DNA from 2 places in the Carnobacterium sp. FSL W8-0810 genome. Region 2 is predicted to be linked to the other one. Evidence: riboswitches for the same ligand, from Rfam matches in the RefSeq annotation. Region 2 holds a riboswitch; the other holds the start of a gene.
What was found. Region 2 has a riboswitch for thiamine pyrophosphate ahead of thiT (energy-coupled thiamine transporter ThiT). Riboswitches for the same ligand answer to the same signal wherever they lie in the genome.
Positions count from the first base shown of each region.

Region 1 (4,436 bases), 1.6 Mb from region 2:
GAAAAAAGGTAACCTTTTTATTATTCTTTCCAAATAAAAAATGGTAAGATTGCTAAAATTATAGTGAATTTTAAATGTACAAAAAGTGATTAAATAAAAACGAATGAAGTAAATGGGGAAGGAAGTAAAAACATGCTTAAAAATGGACTAATGATGCAATATTTTGAGTGGTATATAGAAGATGATGGTAACCATTGGAAACGTTTAAAGGAAGATGCAAAACATTTAAGTGAAATTGGAATAACCAGTGTATGGATTCCACCATGTTTTAAAGGTACAGGAACACAAGACAATGGATACGGAATATATGATTTATACGATTTAGGTGAGTTTGATCAAAAAGGTACTATCCGCACAAAGTATGGTACAAAAGAAGAATTAATAGCAGCAATTGATGAGCTGCATAAATACGAAATCCAAGTTTATGCAGATGTTGTTTTAAATCATAAAGCAGGCGCAGATGGAGTTGAACGATTTAAAGCGATTGAAGTGGATCCTGATGATCGCAATCAAACAATCAGTGAACCCTATGAAATTGAAGGATGGACAGAGTTTACTTTTCCAGGTAGAAAAGGGAAATACTCTGATTTCCAATGGCATTGGTACCATTTTTCAGGAACGGATTACAATCAAGAAAACGAGAAAAAAGCTATTTATCGTATTGAAGGTCAAAATAAAGGCTGGGCCGATGACGAAACAGTAGATAACGAGTATGGCAATTACGATTACCTCATGTATGCTGATATTGATTATAGTCATCCAGAAGTTGTTGAAGAAACAAAAAAATGGGCTAATTGGTTTATTGCAGAAACTGGAGTAGATGGTTTTAGGTTAGATGCGGTCAAACATATTAACGAGAATTTCATTTATGAATTACGCGAAAGTATTGAATCTAATTTTGGCAAACAATTTTTTATTGTGGGAGAGTATTGGGACCAAAATTACTCTAGTTTAAAGAATTATTTAGAGAGCCAAGGCTATAAAATGGATCTATTTGACGTAGGATTGCATCACCAATTAGAACAAGCTTCAAAAATGGGTAACGAATTTGATTTGACACAATTATTTGATCAAACGTTAATCCAAAATAATCCCATGCAAGCTGTAACTTTTGTAGATAATCATGATTCTCAACCAAATCAATCGCTGGAATCCTTTATTGAGCCATGGTTTAAGCCTGCAGCTTATGGAGTTATCTTACTAAGACAAGAAGGCTATCCAGTGCTCTTTTACGGTGATTATTACGGTATCAAAGGGGATGATCCAATTGAACCTCAGCGTGAAGTAATCGATAAATTATTGTACCTTAAAAAGAATTATGCTTATGGAAATCAAACAGATTATTTTGATCACAGAAATTGTATTGGTTGGACTCGATCAGGAAATGAAGAGTATCCAAGAGGGTGTGCTGTAGTCATCTCAAATAGTGAAGCTGGCTTTAAGGATATGTTTGTAGGAGAAGACAAAAGTGGATGTGTTTATGAAGATTATCTAGGTAATTGTACAAATAAAATAACGATTGATGAAGAAGGTAATGGTCATTTTCTTGTAGAAGCCGGTTCTGTATCTGTGTGGGTGAATAAAGAAGAATAATTAAATTAAAAGAAAAAGATCGAATTGTTGCTAACTAATGAATAGACTGAAAAAATTTATTCATTAGTTACTTTTTTTTGTACTCTTAATGTCTAATTACTTAAGAAAATTGATTAAATAGTTTGTATATAGTAAGCTTATAAGTAATTAAATGTTTTGCAGGGGGACACATTTGTGTTGAGAAGGTAAAACCTGACCCTTTGAACCTGTTAGTTAACACTGACGTAGGGAGCACTAGGTACATATCTGTTAAATTATACGTACTGAGCTCTCCATTTCTATGGGGAGCTTTTCTTTTGTAAAACTTTTAATTGCGGGGGGACACGCTTGTGTTGAGAAGGTTAAAACCTGACCCTTTGAACCTGTTAGTTAATACTGACGTAGGGAGCGATTAGTGTTTTTTTCATACACTTTTTTTAGCCTCTACGCTTTTTGTAGAGGCTTTTTTTGCTTGCGTCCAAAATAAAGGAGGACTGAGAGTTAGATTTTTGAAGAATGGTGAAAAGAAATGGCAGACAAAAAAGTAGAGGAAAGAGGAATGAAATATGTTAGTACAAATTAAAAAAAAAGCTCCTTTAGTGCATTGCATGACAAATTACGTAGTTGCTAATTTCACAGCGAATGGGTTACTTGCAGTCGGTGCTTCACCTATTATGGCTGATGAAGTTAAAGAGGTATCTGAAATAGTGTCGATTGCTCAAGCATTGCTTATTAATATTGGAACAGTGAATGACCGTACAGCAGAAGCTATGCTGCTTGCAGGCAAAACAGCAAATGAATTATCTATTCCTATTGTGCTGGATCCAGTAGGTGTTGGTTCTACAAGTTATCGCAAACAATTGGTTAAGCACCTTCTGAATAAAATTCAGTTTGATTTAATTCGGTGCAATGCAGGTGAGCTAGCGGCAATTGCCGGTGAGGTTTGGCAACCAAAAGGTGTAGATAGCGGCACAGGTGAAATAGATATTGCTAAAATCGCAAAACGAGTTGCTTTGCAGTATACGTGCCTTGTCATTGTAACGGGTGAATCAGATTTTATAACAGATGGGCATGAGGGAATTCATGTTTCAGGAGGCAAGAAAATAGCGACACACATCACAGGTACTGGGTGTTTATTAAGTGCTATCTGTGCAGCGTCGCTTGCGAGCAGCGGTATGAATCCAATGCAAAGTTTAGCAGCGACGTTAAAAGATTACAAGCAAGCTGCTGAACAAAGTACAAATGAAGTGGGTACGTTTGCTTTACAATTTATGAACACATTACAAAAATTATCGGAGGTTGAGAGATGATTGCACTAACAATAGCTGGATCAGATTCAGGTGGCGGTGCTGGAATTCAAGCGGATATAAAAACATTTCAAGAACTGGGTGTATTTGGAACAACAGCAATAACAGCATTAACTGATCAAAATACACTAGGAGTACACGGTATTTTTGAAGTATCGCCAATTTTTGTACAGCAACAATTACAAACAATACTAGATGATTTTTCTGTAAAAGCAATTAAAACAGGAATGTTATTTTCAGCTGAAATTATTGAAGTTGTGGCTAAAATCGTACAACAATACCAAATTCCACTAATCGTTGATCCAGTGATGATTGCAAAAGGCGGAGCAAGTCTTTTACAAGATGAAGCAGTAAAAACGTTAATCGAAAAGCTGTTTCCTTATACAACAATTTGCACACCAAATATCCCTGAGGCAGAACTTTTAACAGGTAAACGGATTAAAAATGTTAAAGATATTGAAGAAGCTGCACAGCAAATCCTTCAAATGGGGGTTGAATGCGTGATTATAAAAGGAGGTCATTTAGATGGAGAACAGGCAACGGATAGAGTATACACTCGTCAGCATTCTTTTTCGATAAGTACCCCTCGTATACAAACAAAAGATACACATGGGACAGGTTGTACATTTTCTGCAGCTCTTACAGCAAATATTGCAAAAGGACTGTCCATACATGAATCGATTATTGAAGCAAAAAAATTCATCCATCTAGCTATTTCTACCCCTCTTCATATTGGAAATGGTCATGGACCAACAAATCATTTTGCTTATAACGATCAAAAAAGAACCTGTGAGGTAGCAGTAAATGAACTGTAATATTTTGAACGTTTATTTTATAATGGGTACAGTGAACTGTAGAAAAGATCCTTTGGAAACTCTTGAAGAAGCTTTACAAGCAGGGATTACTTGTTTTCAATTACGTGAAAAGGGTGAAGGGTCTTTAACAGGTAAAGCGTATGAAGAGTTTGCTCGTGCTTGTCAAAAAATGTGTCAAGCTTACCAAGTACCGTTTATCGTCAATGATGATGTAGAGCTTGCATTTAAATTAAATGCGGATGGTTTTCATATCGGCCAAGAAGATCTAGCGCTTCCTATATTTCGTGAAAAAGCAAAAGGAAAAATAGTGGGTGTTTCTGTACACAATTCTAGAGAAATGGAACAAGCGATACTTAACGGAGCAGATTACGTCGGAATTGGTCCACTATATAAAACGCAATCTAAAAAAGATGCGAAGCCTCCTGCTGGGTTGTATTTTTTAAAAGCTATACGAAAACAATTTGCTAACTTTCCAATTGTAGGAATAGGTGGAATTACAGAAGAAAATGCTAATGCCGTTCGTTCTTCAGGCGCAGACGGTGTGTCTGTTATTTCAGTTATTTGCCACAGTGAAGATATTGGACAAACCGTTAAGAATCTACTGTCAAAGAAAAAAATAAACTAATTATTTAGAGGATTGATTTAGCATTAGTATATAAATAAGGATAAAGCAAATACCACTCCCCTAAAGTATTAGGAGAGTGGTATTTTAGTAAGGATTTTTACTTTGAGTTCTATTTAA
Region 1 is NZ_JBBOWO010000001.1:548,227-552,662, reverse strand. Features, by position in the region: gene NST49_RS02690 (alpha-amylase) at 133-1,593, shown strand; TPP riboswitch at 1,744-1,841, shown strand; TPP riboswitch at 1,899-1,997, shown strand; gene thiM (hydroxyethylthiazole kinase) at 2,139-2,882, shown strand; gene thiD (bifunctional hydroxymethylpyrimidine kinase/phosphomethylpyrimidine kinase) at 2,879-3,694, shown strand; gene thiE (thiamine phosphate synthase) at 3,684-4,319, shown strand.
Region 1: another riboswitch for thiamine pyrophosphate. It lies ahead of thiM (hydroxyethylthiazole kinase); the one in region 2 lies ahead of thiT (energy-coupled thiamine transporter ThiT).

Region 2 (4,436 bases):
TAGATAGCTTTTCTTCATATCTTCATAAAAGAAATTTTGCTGTTGCTGAGCAATCTTAGCATCATAGATAAAAACATTTACTTCAAAATTTAATTTAAAACTACGGATATCAAAATTAGCTGTCCCAATCGAACAGATATCTCCATCCACAACTACTGTTTTTGCATGTAAAAATCCATTATCGTAAATATATACTTCTGCACCAACTGCTGCCATAGCTTCAGCATAATACATGGTAGCCCGATAAATAAATGGATGATCTGGTTTATTCGGTATCATGATTTTAACATCAATCCCAGACATTATAGCAATTTGAATAGATTCCAATACTGAATCATCTGGAACAAAATAAGGCGTTTGAATAAAAACAGACTCTTTAGCCATACTGATCATCTTAATATAACCCTTTTTGATTTGCTCAAGATCTGAATCTGGACCACTCGAAACGACTTGTACGTTCGTATGCCCTTTTTTATCAATTAAAGGGAAGAAATTTTCTTCATATTCCAATTTATGTTTAGGAACTGCTGCATTCCAATCCATTAAAAATCGACTTTGTAATGCAAGGACAGCATTTCCTTGAATTTTTAAATGGGTATCTCTCCAATAGCCAAATTTCTTATACTCGCCTAAATACTCATCTCCAACGTTGAAACCGCCAGTATACCCAATTTTCCCATCAATAATCACAATTTTACGGTGATTACGGTAGTTAAAACGTAAATTAATCAATGGAAATTTTGAACCAAAGAAAGGTTCAGCTTTGCCACCTAATTTTTTTAATTTTTTAAAAAAATTAGGCTTTAACGATCGAGAACCTAAAGCATCATAAATAACTAAAACATCAACTCCAGCAGCTGCACGTTCTTCTAAGACTTTAAGAACACGTTTCCCTATTTTATCGTTATGGATAATATAATAGATCATATGAATGTGATGCTCCGCTTTAGAAATATCTTCTATTAAAGAATTAAATTTCTGTGCTCCATCAGTGAACAATTCAATTTTATTTCCTTTAGTTAAAATTGATTCGTCACTTTCTAAAAATAAACTTGCCATTTCTTTTGCGTTTTCAGTAGCTTGTTTAGCAGATAATAAATTTTCATCCTCTGCTAACATTTCTTTTTGAGCTTGTACGAGCTCTGGCATTCCTATATTTTCTTGAGACTTGATATCAAATATCTTTTCACGGGTCAATTTTTTCCCAATAAACAAATAAAAAATGAATCCAATTCCTGGTAAAAGAATCAATACAAGCAACCATGCCCAAGTAGCAGCAATATCTCGTTTCTCACGAAAAACCGTAATGACAGCAAAAACGATATTTAAAAAGAAAAAACCCAAAAGTATGTATGTGATAATCTGCATCGACGTATTCCTCTCCAACTTTATTATTAGTCAATCTTACTACTTCCCTAATTTTTTAGCTACTACAAACTAGCGAACTGCAGGAATTCATTACCAAAAAAGAGATTGGGCAGCTGCCACAATCTCTCACTTATTTATCCTTAAAAAAAATGGTTAATGTTTACTTTTTGGTAAAAACAACATTGGAGTCGTTTTAGCTATGATGATTAATACAACGCTTGTTACTATTCCAGTAACGAGTGCACTTCCACCGTTCGCAATAAATGAATACCAAATAGGATTCATTCCTTCTGGAGCATAACTTCCCCAAAAATAATACCCTGCAATAAAGTGCCAGAAGAAACGAGCTGCTGTTCCTAATATCGTTCCAAAGACAATTAATTGATATTGCTTTAGTTTTTTATTTTCTTTAAAAGATCGTTGGATAGGTCTGCTTACCAGACCTGCAAAACCAACAAAAGCAAAAGCAACAAAATATTCTATAAATCCTTGTAATGGATGCAATATACTAGCGTTTCCAACTAAGAAATGCAATACTCCCCATAAAAATCCTGATGCAGACGCTGCTATAAAACCATACCTAAATGCAAACAACGTTAACGGAATCATCCCTAACGAAATTGTAAATCCTGTTCCAATATTGGTTGGAATCAAAGATAACACAATTGCTAAAGCGGCAACTATCGTCCCTTCTATCCAAACACGTAACCTCATACTACTCAAAAAAAACTCCTCCTTCATGTGTTGAACAGTGCCACACATCAAAGGAGGAGTCCGAATAATCATTTTAACACTATTATTTCGTCCCCGTCACAATCCCTACGCTCGTACTAACGAACAGGTTCCAAGGGTTAGAATCTATTGATTCAATCTCAGCTTTTTACAGCACCCCTTTGTGATGGTTGTTCATTCAATTTTACTTCCATATAATATAGTACAATTATACTGATTTTTTGTCAATATACGATTTGATGATTCAACTATTAAGCAGATTAAACTAGACTGCCCTCAAGTATTTTTGAGTAAACAAACTTATACCCATCTGCTTCCTTTACTTTCTTTTTAGTATCTTTGAATCCTGATTTTAAATACATCATTTGTCCACTGATGTTATCGTAATCAATCAACAAAACAATTTCATTAATAGAAGAAAACCGCTCTTTTATATACTCCGGTAGTTTTTCCATTGAAGCTTTTCCGTATCCTTGCTTTTGATACCGTTTATCGACCGAATGGGCTTTTAAAAGAATAGCATTGGGATTTGAGACATAGTTTAATACCGAATTTCCTGTTTGAAGGATAAAGAAACCTACCATCGTATCTTGGTCTAAGATCAAGATAGGGTATTTTTCATTTTCATGTAAACTTTCAGTCATACCGACCATAGGCATCACTGTGTAAGGATTTTTTTCTATTATATAATCTTCTATCATAGAAACATCGCCTACTGTTGCTTCTCTTAGTATAATATTTTCCATCCTATTCATACACTAACCTCCACTGATTTATTGTATTAAACCTCTTTATAAGCCTACCTTACCTGTCCCCATCCCATTCAGCATAAAATTCTGATAAATAGTGTTCCATAAAAGCATGTCTTTGTTCTGCTAACTTTTTCCCAGAAGTTGTATTCATTTCTTCCCTTAGTTTTAACAATTTTTCATAAAAATGCATAATAGCTGTATCTTCTCCAGAACGATAATCTTCTATAGTAAGATGTTCACGTGGTTTTTTTTCCGGATCATGTATCAATCGATTTTTTGAACCTGAATAGGCCATTGTTCTAGCGATCCCAATTGCTCCTATTGCATCCAATCTATCTGCATCTTGAATAATTTTTCCTTCTATTGAAGTCAATTTAGTTTTATTTGTCCCACCTTTGTATGACATGTGAAGAATGATATCCATTATTTGTTCTGTTTCTTCTTCAGTTATAGGATGAGTTGAAAGCCAACTTCTAACTTTCTTCTCCCCATCAGCTTCTGTTTTATTCATTTTTTCATCAGCCACATCATGTAAAAGAGCCGCCATCTCGCAAATAAAGAAATTTATTTCTTTACGTTCTTGTTTTGCAATACTTTTTGCTAAATTTCTGACTCGATGAATATGCCACCAATCATGACCGCTAGCATCATCTTTTAATAATTTATATACATAGTCTTCTGTATGTTCAATAATTTTTTTTTGTAAATCTGTTAACATTTTTTCCACCTCATTTGTACTCTTCCAGCACTTCAAAATAAGTCTATCAATCCCACTAAAAAACCACAAGTTATATGTCAATTTTTATATCTTATTTTTTATCTTTTTTTACAAGAAACCTAAAAAGAAAACGCTTTTAAAAACTTTTTTTATTTTTTTTATTCCCCCTCTCAGGTCTGTCGTCAAGGTAAAACAACGGTATTAAAGCTTATTTTTGAAAATGGTTTTGTTTTTCATTTTTTTTTATTCATGTTACACTGATTATTGTGCTTCATTTTAAAAGTTTTTTTTTAATGAATAGATGTCGATTTTTCTTAAACATTTTTCAAAGAAATCAGCCATTTTACGAATGGTTTCTATAACAATTTATGTTTTGATTCTATCCTTATCAGATTGTACTTTATTCATTTTGATTCACTAGTTGACATTCATAAATAAAAAAAGGAAGGGGATGTTATTTTTGTCAAAAATAACTATTGAAAATGTTACAAAAGTTTTTGGTAAAAGAACAACACAAGCCTTAGAGTTGTTAAACCAACAAAAATCTAAGCAAGAAATCTTTAAAGAAACTGGGGCCACTGTAGGAGTAAACAACGTTAGCTTTACAGTTGAAGAAGGTGAAATTTTTGTCATCATGGGATTATCAGGTAGTGGAAAGTCTACTCTTGTCCGCATGTTTAATCGTTTAATCGATCCTACTAAAGGAAATATTTACATCGATGATAAAAATTTATCTACTATGGATAAAAAAGCCTTGCGCCAAGTCAGAAGAGAAAAATTAAGTATGGTTTTCCAAAACTTTGGTCTCTTCCCTCACCGTACGATTTTAGAAAACACTGAATATGGATTAGAAATTCAAGGTGTTG
Region 2 is NZ_JBBOWO010000001.1:2,105,042-2,109,477, forward strand. Features, by position in the region: gene cls (cardiolipin synthase) at 1-1,368, opposite strand, end outside; gene thiT (energy-coupled thiamine transporter ThiT) at 1,522-2,082, opposite strand; TPP riboswitch at 2,168-2,271, opposite strand; gene NST49_RS10160 (GNAT family N-acetyltransferase) at 2,361-2,855, opposite strand; gene NST49_RS10165 (HD domain-containing protein) at 2,905-3,570, opposite strand; gene NST49_RS10170 (quaternary amine ABC transporter ATP-binding protein) at 4,022-4,436, shown strand, end outside.